2 regions of the Flavobacterium ginsenosidimutans genome follow, and region 1 is predicted to be linked to the other one. Evidence: riboswitches for the same ligand, from Rfam matches in the RefSeq annotation. Region 1 holds a riboswitch; the other holds the start of a gene.
What was found. A riboswitch is a leader RNA that binds a small molecule or an ion and turns the genes downstream of it on or off. The one in region 1 is predicted to bind S-adenosylmethionine.
Positions count from the first base shown of each region.

Region 2: another riboswitch for S-adenosylmethionine. It lies ahead of V6624_RS22335 (TlpA disulfide reductase family protein); the one in region 1 lies ahead of V6624_RS07350 (homocysteine S-methyltransferase family protein).

Region 1 covers NZ_CP147988.1:1,656,567-1,660,974, reverse strand. Annotated here, with positions in the region: gene V6624_RS07360 (NAD(P)/FAD-dependent oxidoreductase) at 1-845, shown strand, start outside; gene V6624_RS07355 (hypothetical protein) at 979-1,842, shown strand; SAM riboswitch class I at 1,968-2,084, shown strand; gene V6624_RS07350 (homocysteine S-methyltransferase family protein) at 2,422-3,426, shown strand; gene V6624_RS07345 (hypothetical protein) at 3,493-3,912, shown strand; gene metH (methionine synthase) at 4,132-4,408, shown strand, end outside.
Region 2 covers NZ_CP147988.1:5,217,085-5,221,492, reverse strand. Annotated here, with positions in the region: gene V6624_RS22345 (PAS domain S-box protein) at 1-1,868, shown strand, start outside; gene V6624_RS22340 (response regulator) at 1,871-2,320, shown strand; SAM riboswitch class I at 2,542-2,640, shown strand; gene V6624_RS22335 (TlpA disulfide reductase family protein) at 2,885-3,874, shown strand; gene V6624_RS22330 (aminotransferase class V-fold PLP-dependent enzyme) at 4,041-4,408, shown strand, end outside.

The DNA of each region.
Region 1 (4,408 bases):
TGGAGCAAATCAAACAATTTGAGCCAGGATTTACTTTAGGAGAACGTGCTGAAACAGTTGAAAAGCAAGAAGACGGAACTTTCATTGTAACATCAAACAAAGGAACTAAATTCCACGCGCCAGTTATCGCAATCGCTGGAGGATTAGGAAGTTTCGAGCCTCGTAAACCACTTATCGAAGATATCGAGTTTTATGAAGATAAAGGAGTAAAATACTTTATCAAAAATCCTGAGAAATTCAGAGATAAAAGAGTTGTTATTGCAGGAGGAGGAGATTCAGCATTAGACTGGAGTATCTTCTTGGCAAACGTAGCTTCAGAAGTAACTTTAATTCATAGAAGAAATGAATTTAGAGGCGCTTTAGATTCTGTAGAAAAAGTTCAGGAATTAAAATCAGCTGGAAAAATCAAATTAATTACACCAGCAGAAGTTATTGGAATCAATGGAGCTGAGCATGTTGAGTCATTAGACATCGAAGAAAATGGAGCACACCGTAAAATCGAATGCGACTATTTCATTCCACTTTTCGGATTAACGCCAAAATTAGGTCCAATTGGAGACTGGGGATTAGAAATCGAGAAAAATGCAATCAAAGTAAACAATGCATTAGATTACCAAACTAATATTCCGGGAATCTTCGCTATTGGAGACGTAAATACATACCCAGGAAAATTAAAGTTAATCCTTTGTGGTTTCCACGAAGCAACTTTAATGTGCCAAGCTGCATACGGAATCATCAATCCAGGTAAAAAATACGTATTGAAATATACAACAGTTTCTGGTGTAGATGGTTTCGACGGAACTCGTAAAGAAGCGCCAAAAGCAGTTGTTAAGGCGATAGTTTAATCTGAGATACTAAGTCACTAAGGTACTAAGATTTTTATATAGAAAGCTCAAACTTTTAGTTTGGGCTTTTTTGTTTTAAATAAAATATATTATTTTTCTTACTTTTGCGATTCTTTTATATAAATCATAATCAATGAAAAATATCATTCTATTTATATTAGCTATTAATATTTTGACTGCTTGTAAAAATAAAAAAGAGACAAATGCCCAACAGCTTGAAGTTTCAGTGGTTAGAAAATCAAATGAAGATTCTACAGCTATTAATAATGAAAACTCTCCAAAACAAATTGAAAAAGAATTAATTAAAGATTGCTTGCCATTATTAATTGATGATCCAAAATTGGAGAAAGAAAAAGTAATATTTTTTGATAGCCGAAAGTGGGGAGGTGAATATTGGGTAGATAAATCAAAAAATGAACTAAATAAAATTGAAGCGCTTTTTCCTGCGCTTACCGACAAAAGTGTCCCTAGTCCATTAGCGGCATACACAGTAAGTTACTTGCCAAAAAAGTATATCAATCAGGATGGAGTTGTAAAGCAATTAGATTTTAAAGAGCCACTAGGTCAAGATGAATTTTACCTATTATATGCTTATTATCTTAAACAAAAAAACGGAGATTCGAAGTATAAGGTACAGAGAGATAAATTAGTTGATTTATATAATGCAATAAATGAGATTTATGTTTCATGGAGCCAATCATTATTATATTATGATCATCAAGGATTTCGAATCTATGCTTGCGCAGAATACTCAATTTTTCTTTTAGACCAATATAAAGAAGACTTTGATTCAGATTTTATCGAACAAAAGAAATTGTATTTAAAATCTTTAAAACAATATGCCCAAGATCAGTTTAAAGGATCGAAAATTTATGATGGGAATAGAATAAAGGAAAATATAGCAATTTTAGAAAAATTAATTACAAACTATTACTATTTAGAACAAGTACGAACTTTTGAAATCGAATATTATAGAAGTAGAACAATCTATTTATAAAATTATTTATTAAAAGAATTATAAACTTAGCATCTCAGGAACTTAGAACCTCAGAACCTTAGAAAAAAAACATTTGCAAATCGAAAGCCTATTTCATACCTTTGCACTGTTCTTAAAATTATTGTCAGTTATCACGAAAGGCGGAGGGATAGACCCGATGAAACCTTAGCAACCCTTTATCATAAAGAAGGTGCTAAATTCTACTTTATACGACATTTTCCAGTATTAAAGATAGATAACACAAATACATACTCGTATTTCTCAAAACTTTTCTCGATAACATATAATATTTACTGAAACAGATTCTGTATCAGGAGCGAATCATTGGCGCATTTTTGCAGTCAATAGTTCCCGCTTTTCGTGGCAATCATTTTGCTTTTTAAAGGAAAAAGCAAAATGATTGCCACTTCAATCGGGGCTAATGAGCCAGCAATAGTGTGTTTTTGGAATTAATGTGAAAAAATATCCGAAGCAAACCTAACAGGTTTTTAAAACCTGTTAGGTTTAAACTTCACAATCATAATAAAAAAAACTTAGCATCTTAGAACCTTAGTGTCTTAGCAGCTAAAACAAAAAAATATGGCAATAACAATTCAAGAAGCAATAAAAAAAAATATCCTAATCCTTGATGGAGCAATGGGAACAATGTTGCAACGCTATAATTTCTCAGAAGAAGATTTCAGAGGAGAGCGTTTCAAAGATTTCCCACATCCTTTAAAAGGAAACAACGATTTATTATCCCTAACACAACCACAAGCGATCCGCGATGTTCATGCCGCTTATTACGAAGCTGGTGCTGACATTGTAGAAACCAATACTTTCTCTGGAACGACAATCGGTATGGCCGATTATCACATGGAAGATTTGGTTTACGAGTTAAACTACGAATCGGCAAAACTTGCACGCGAGGTTGCCGATGAGTTTACCGCAAAAAATCCAGAAAAACCTCGTTTCGTAGCAGGTTCAATCGGACCAACAAACCGTACTGCAAGTATGTCGCCAGACGTAAACGATCCGGGTTACAGAGCAGTAACATTCGACGATTTACGAATTGCGTACAAACAACAAGCAGAAGCTTTAATGGATGGCGGTTGTGATTTGCTTTTAGTAGAAACAATTTTTGATACACTAAATGCAAAAGCTGCGCTTTTTGCAATTGAAGAAGTAAAAGAAGAACGCAATCTAGATATTCCAATCATGGTTTCAGGAACAATTACAGATGCTTCAGGAAGAACGCTTTCAGGACAAACTGTTGAAGCGTTTTTGATTTCAGTTTCGCATATTCCGTTATTAAGTGTAGGATTCAATTGCGCTCTTGGAGCCGATTTGCTGAAACCGTATTTAAAAACATTAGCGCATAATACAAGTTTTAATGTTTCAGCGCATCCAAACGCGGGATTGCCAAACGCATTCGGACAATACGATGAAACGCCAGAGCAGACTCAGGCTTTCATTAAAGAATATTTAGATGATAATTTAATCAACATAATTGGTGGTTGCTGCGGAACAACTCCAGATCATATTCGATTAATGGCTGAGGTTGCGAAGGATTATAAACCTAGAGTGGCGCCTGTTATTGAATAATTTTCATGAAGTTTAAAAATGAAGAAAATTTTGTTCTTGGAAAGCAAAAAATAATTGTAAAGCGAAATGAATAATTGGAAGACTATTTTTTTATTTATGATAGCTGGCTTACTAATATATGAAGTATATAAGAATGTTCAGCAAGATGATTATAGAAAATCTTTCAAAGGTGAAACAATTGCATTAGTAACTATAAATGAAGGTTCAAGAGAAGACAAAGTTTTAAGATATTATTTTTATACAGATCGAAAAATTTTAGGAAAAATTGGAAATAGATCACGTCATAGTAATTTATATAAAGAGATAAATAAGTTTTATAAAGTAAAATACGATTTGAATAAACCTGAAGAGAATGAAATTTTCTTAGAAGAGGAAGTAAAACCTGATTCTTTATCACTCGTTAAAGCGGGTTTTACTAAAACTAAATATTATGAATATGATAATGGTGTGACGGGTAAATATTTAGAAAAATCAAGATGGAAATGAACAGGAAATACAAAACGTGTTTTGAAACCGAGTGTGCGTGAGGGATAGAAGTGAAAAGCCCACAGCCTGACGAAGGAAGTGCGAGGACTTGTAACGGATAGCCCGACCCGGAGGGGCACGCCCAAATTAATAAAAGATTACAGGTTTAAAAGCCTAAAAAATATAGAATAAAAAACTTAGAACCTTAGCATCTTAGGATCTCAGTAACTTAAAAAAGAAATGACAGAAAAAAGAAAAGACCTTGTATTATCAGGATTAGAACCGTTGATTATTACGCCCGAAAGTGTTTTCGTGAATGTTGGTGAGCGTACAAACGTAACGGGTTCAAGAAAATTCCTAAGATTAATCAAGGAAGAGAAATATGACGAGGCGCTTGATATTGCAAGACAACAAGTAGAAGGAGGAGCACAGATCATCGATATTAATATGGATGAAGGAATGCTTGACGGTGTTACTGCAATGACTAAATTTTTAAATTTAATTGCTGCAGAACCAG
Region 2 (4,408 bases), 2.0 Mb from region 1:
GTTTCAGAAAAATGATTCACCAAACACCTGCACCAACTTTAGTGCTTAGAGGAGATGATCTCATAATTGAACAGATAAACACGCACATGCTTCAAATGATTGGTCGAGGCCAAGAAGTTATTGGCATGCGATTGATTGATGTTTTGCCAGAACTAGAAGGTCAGTACGTTTGGGAACAGCTTTTAAAAGTTTATAATGAAGGAATTCCTTTTGACCAAAGCGAAGTTTTGGTTCCGCATAATCGTACGGGAGAATTAAAAGATTACTACTATAATCTGGCCTATCGTCCGTTGATTGAAGATGGTCAGATAACTGGAATGATACAAGTGGCGGTTGAAGTTACACAGCAAGTTGTAGCGCGCCAAAAAATGGAAGAAAGCGAAAGCCGTTTTAGAGCGCTAGTCAATGCATCATCTGATTTAGTCTATCGAATGGATGCCGATTGGATGATTATGCAAAATCTTGAAGGAGATGGGCGTTTATCTAATTCTGGCGAAAAACGTGTTAATTGGCTGGATAAATTTATTCATCCAAATGATTTAAGAAGAGCAGTAGATCTTATTTCTAAATCTATAATAGAAAAAAGCATTTTCGAAATGGAACACAGAGTGATAAATCCAGACGATTCTATAGGATGGGTTTTTTCTAGAGTAGTTCCAATATTAGACGATCAAGAAAAGATCATTGAATGGTTTGGTGCATCTAGCGATATTACTTCGCAGAAAGAGCTTCAAAATGTAATTACAGAAAGCGAAGAAAAATTTAGGCAGCTCGCAGATTTAGTTCCGCAAATTATTTGGACAGCCAATCCAGACGGTTTTGTTGATTATTATAACAGTCGCTGGTACGAATACACCGGTTATGAAGAACATGAATTTGGAGATTCAAGCTGGATTTCAAAATTGCATCCTGATGATGTTTATTTAGTGTCAAAAGGCTGGCACGAAAGTGTTCATGCAGGTTCTTCTTATCAGCTTGAATTTCGTTTAAGAAATGCAAATACTGGAGGATATCGATGGTTTTTAAGTAAAGCGGTTCCAATCAAAGATAAAGAAGGAATAATCAATAAATGGTTTGGTACCTGCACTGATATTCATGAACAAAAATCAACTACTGAAAAGCTAGAAATTTTGGTAGCCGAACGAACGAAAGAATTACAGCGTTCTAATGACGATTTGCAGCAATTCGCTCATGTTGCTTCGCACGATTTAAAAGAACCGATTAGAAAAATTAAAACATTTGTCAGTCGTCTCGAAGATCATTTGGAAGGACAATTAGACGAATCTGCTTCGAAATTTTTTGATAGAATTCATGTCGCGGCAGATCGTATGTTTAACATGATTGATGGCGTATTGGCCTATTCTAAAATCAATGCCGATTCGCAAAAAGCTACAATTGTCGATTTAAATGAAACCATTAAAAACATAGAAACTGATCTGGAAATCGTGCTTCAAAAAACAGGCGCAAAAATTTATTACCAAGATCTTCCCGTTTTAGAAGGAGCTTCTGTTTTATTATATCAATTGTTTTACAACCTGATTAATAATTCTATTAAATTTGCTAAAGAAGATACCGCTTCGGAAATTATTATTACTGCGAAAGAACAAATTGAAGAGGATAAAAAATTTGCAATTATTACGGTAGAAGATAACGGAATTGGTTTTGATCTTGATCAAACAGGCCGTATATTTGAGACGTTTACACGACTTAATTCTAAAGACCGTTATGAAGGAACTGGCTTAGGATTATCGCTTTGTAAAAAAATAGCGGAACGCCACGGCGGAAGTATTACTGCTTCTGGAGTTCCAAATAAAGGAGCTGTTTTTATTATAACATTGCCATTTGAGCAAAAAGAAAAAGACATTTAAATATGATAAAAAAAATAATTCTATTAGCTGATGACGATAGGGATGACGCAGAAATGTTTTGCGAGGCATTGGCCGATATAGATGAAAATATTATTTGTCATTGCGCAGAAAATGGAAGCGAAGCTTTAAAAATGATAGAGAAACAAAATGAAATTCCTGAAGTTGTTTTTCTAGACTTGAATATGCCTATAATGAACGGCTGGGAATGTTTGAAACAATTAAAATCGGATGAGCGTTATAAAAACATTCCTGTAATTATGATTTCGACTTCTTCGTATAAAAATGATATGGATACCGCTGCAAATCTTGGCGCTGTCTGTTATTTCATAAAACCAACCAATTTTAAAGACTTAAAAGAAGTTCTACGATCTATTACTACAAATCTAGAAAACGGGTTGAAAGAATCGCTTTCTAATCTGGAAACGAACAAATATCTTTATGTTTTTCTTTAAAAAGAAGTGAAATTTATTCTCTGTTTTTGATAAAACGTATGAATTTATTTTATAAAACGAATTATCATTAAAAATATTTTTAGCTTTTAATGCCTTGATTTTATTGATATTGAAGTTGTTTTTCAACTCAATTAAAAATAAAATTCAAAAAAAACAATTTTAAACTTGACTAATTCTGTAGAATTAATATATATTTGTATCACAGAAAATTTATAAAATGATACTTATCCAGAAAGACTGAGGGAATAGGCCCGATGAAGTCTTAGCAACCTGTTGCCGAATAAGGTGCTAAATCCTTCCGTTAAACGGACAGATAAGAAAAGATTTCCTCAAAATCTGAATAAGATCATCAACGTTAAATCTTTATTTTTTTAAAATGAAAGCAGACTTGATATTATACGCCGGTTACGAACTTTTGAATTCAATTTTTGAAGAATATAGTCTTGCCACTTTTCGAATGTGAAAACATAATCTCTCTTAGATCTTCTTTTTAAAATATTATTCGCTAATACTTTTTGGCATTGGCCTGAAACTCTTTTGTCTAATCTTAAAACTAAAAATAAAATGAAAAAAATACTATTAGGTTTTGCCTTGTTTCTTGGAGTTTTTCAAACTCAGGCACAGGAAAGTAATTTACAATTAAAAGGAACAGTTGTCGATACTGTGGCGCAATATGTTTATCTGCAAAAGTTTCACAATAAAATGTTTACAACTATTGATTCGGTAAAAGTAAAAGACGGAAATTTTAGCTTTAAAACAAAAGTAAAAACACCAGAATTATACGGATTGAGCGTAAATACAGCAAGTTCGCCATTGTATATTTTCTTAGAAAAAACACCAATTACGGTTCAATTAAATCCGAAGAAATATTACAGCAATTCGGTTGTAGAAGGTTCGGCTTCTCAAGATTTGTTCGAAACTTATAAAAAGACGAAAGATGTAGAAATCAGCAAATTCATTACAGAACATCCAAATTCTTTGGTTTCTGCATACGTTTTATACAGAAACTGGTCGTATCGATTGTCTCCAGAACAGATTACACAAAATATTGCTTTGCTAGATAAAAGTCTTCAAAGTACCACTTACGTGAAAGAACTTAAAGAACTGGTTACCGTTTTAGACGGATTAGCGATTGGTAAAAAAGCCCCTGATTTTACTGCTAATGATCCTGAAGGAAAACCAGTTCGTCTTTACCAAAATTTAAAAGGCTACACTTTAGTTGATTTTTGGGCTTCATGGTGTGGTCCTTGCCGAAAAGAAAATCCAAATATCGTTGCTGCGTACAAAGAATTTCATGATAAAGGATTCAACATTGTAGCAATTTCATTGGATAAAAAGAAAGAAAATTGGATTAAAGGAATTCAAGATGATAACTTGACATGGACACATGTTTCTGATTTACTTTTCTGGAATAGTGCTGTTGCCAAACTTTATGGAGTAAGAGCTATTCCTGCTAATTATTTAGTGGATTCGAAAGGAATAATTGTTGCAAAAAATCTTCATGGAGAAGAATTGCAATCTACTTTAAAAGCGCTTGTGGAGAATAAAATTTAATAAAGAATGCGCAATCTTGTCATCCTGACGAAGGAAGGATCTCCGCAAGAAGCTCCTCAAAAAAGGCAATCAATCTTTGCGGAACATAGGACGGAGATTCCTCGTTCCTCGGAATGACAAAAATTGAGAAAGAATAAATTTAGTTAATTAAAAAAATGATAAGGAAATGAATGCTATTGAGTCAACAACGAAACCAACAGAATCTGAATGTTACTTTTCTAAATTTAGAGAAAACACAGTAGGAATAGATCATATTTTTGAATCGGTTTATGGAGAACAAAATCTCGTTTATGCAGATTGGGTTGCCAGCGGAAGGTTGTACGTTCCGATTGAAGATATAATGCTTAATAAAATTGGTCCGATGATTGCCAACACGCATTCATTTTCAAGTCAGACAGGAAAAACTTCTACATACGCTTATCAGCATGCAAGGGAAATTATCAAAAAATCGGTTAATGCAAAAGACTCTGATGTTTTGGTGACAACAGGAACTGGAATGACGGCGGCTTTATCAAAATTGCAGCGCATTATTGG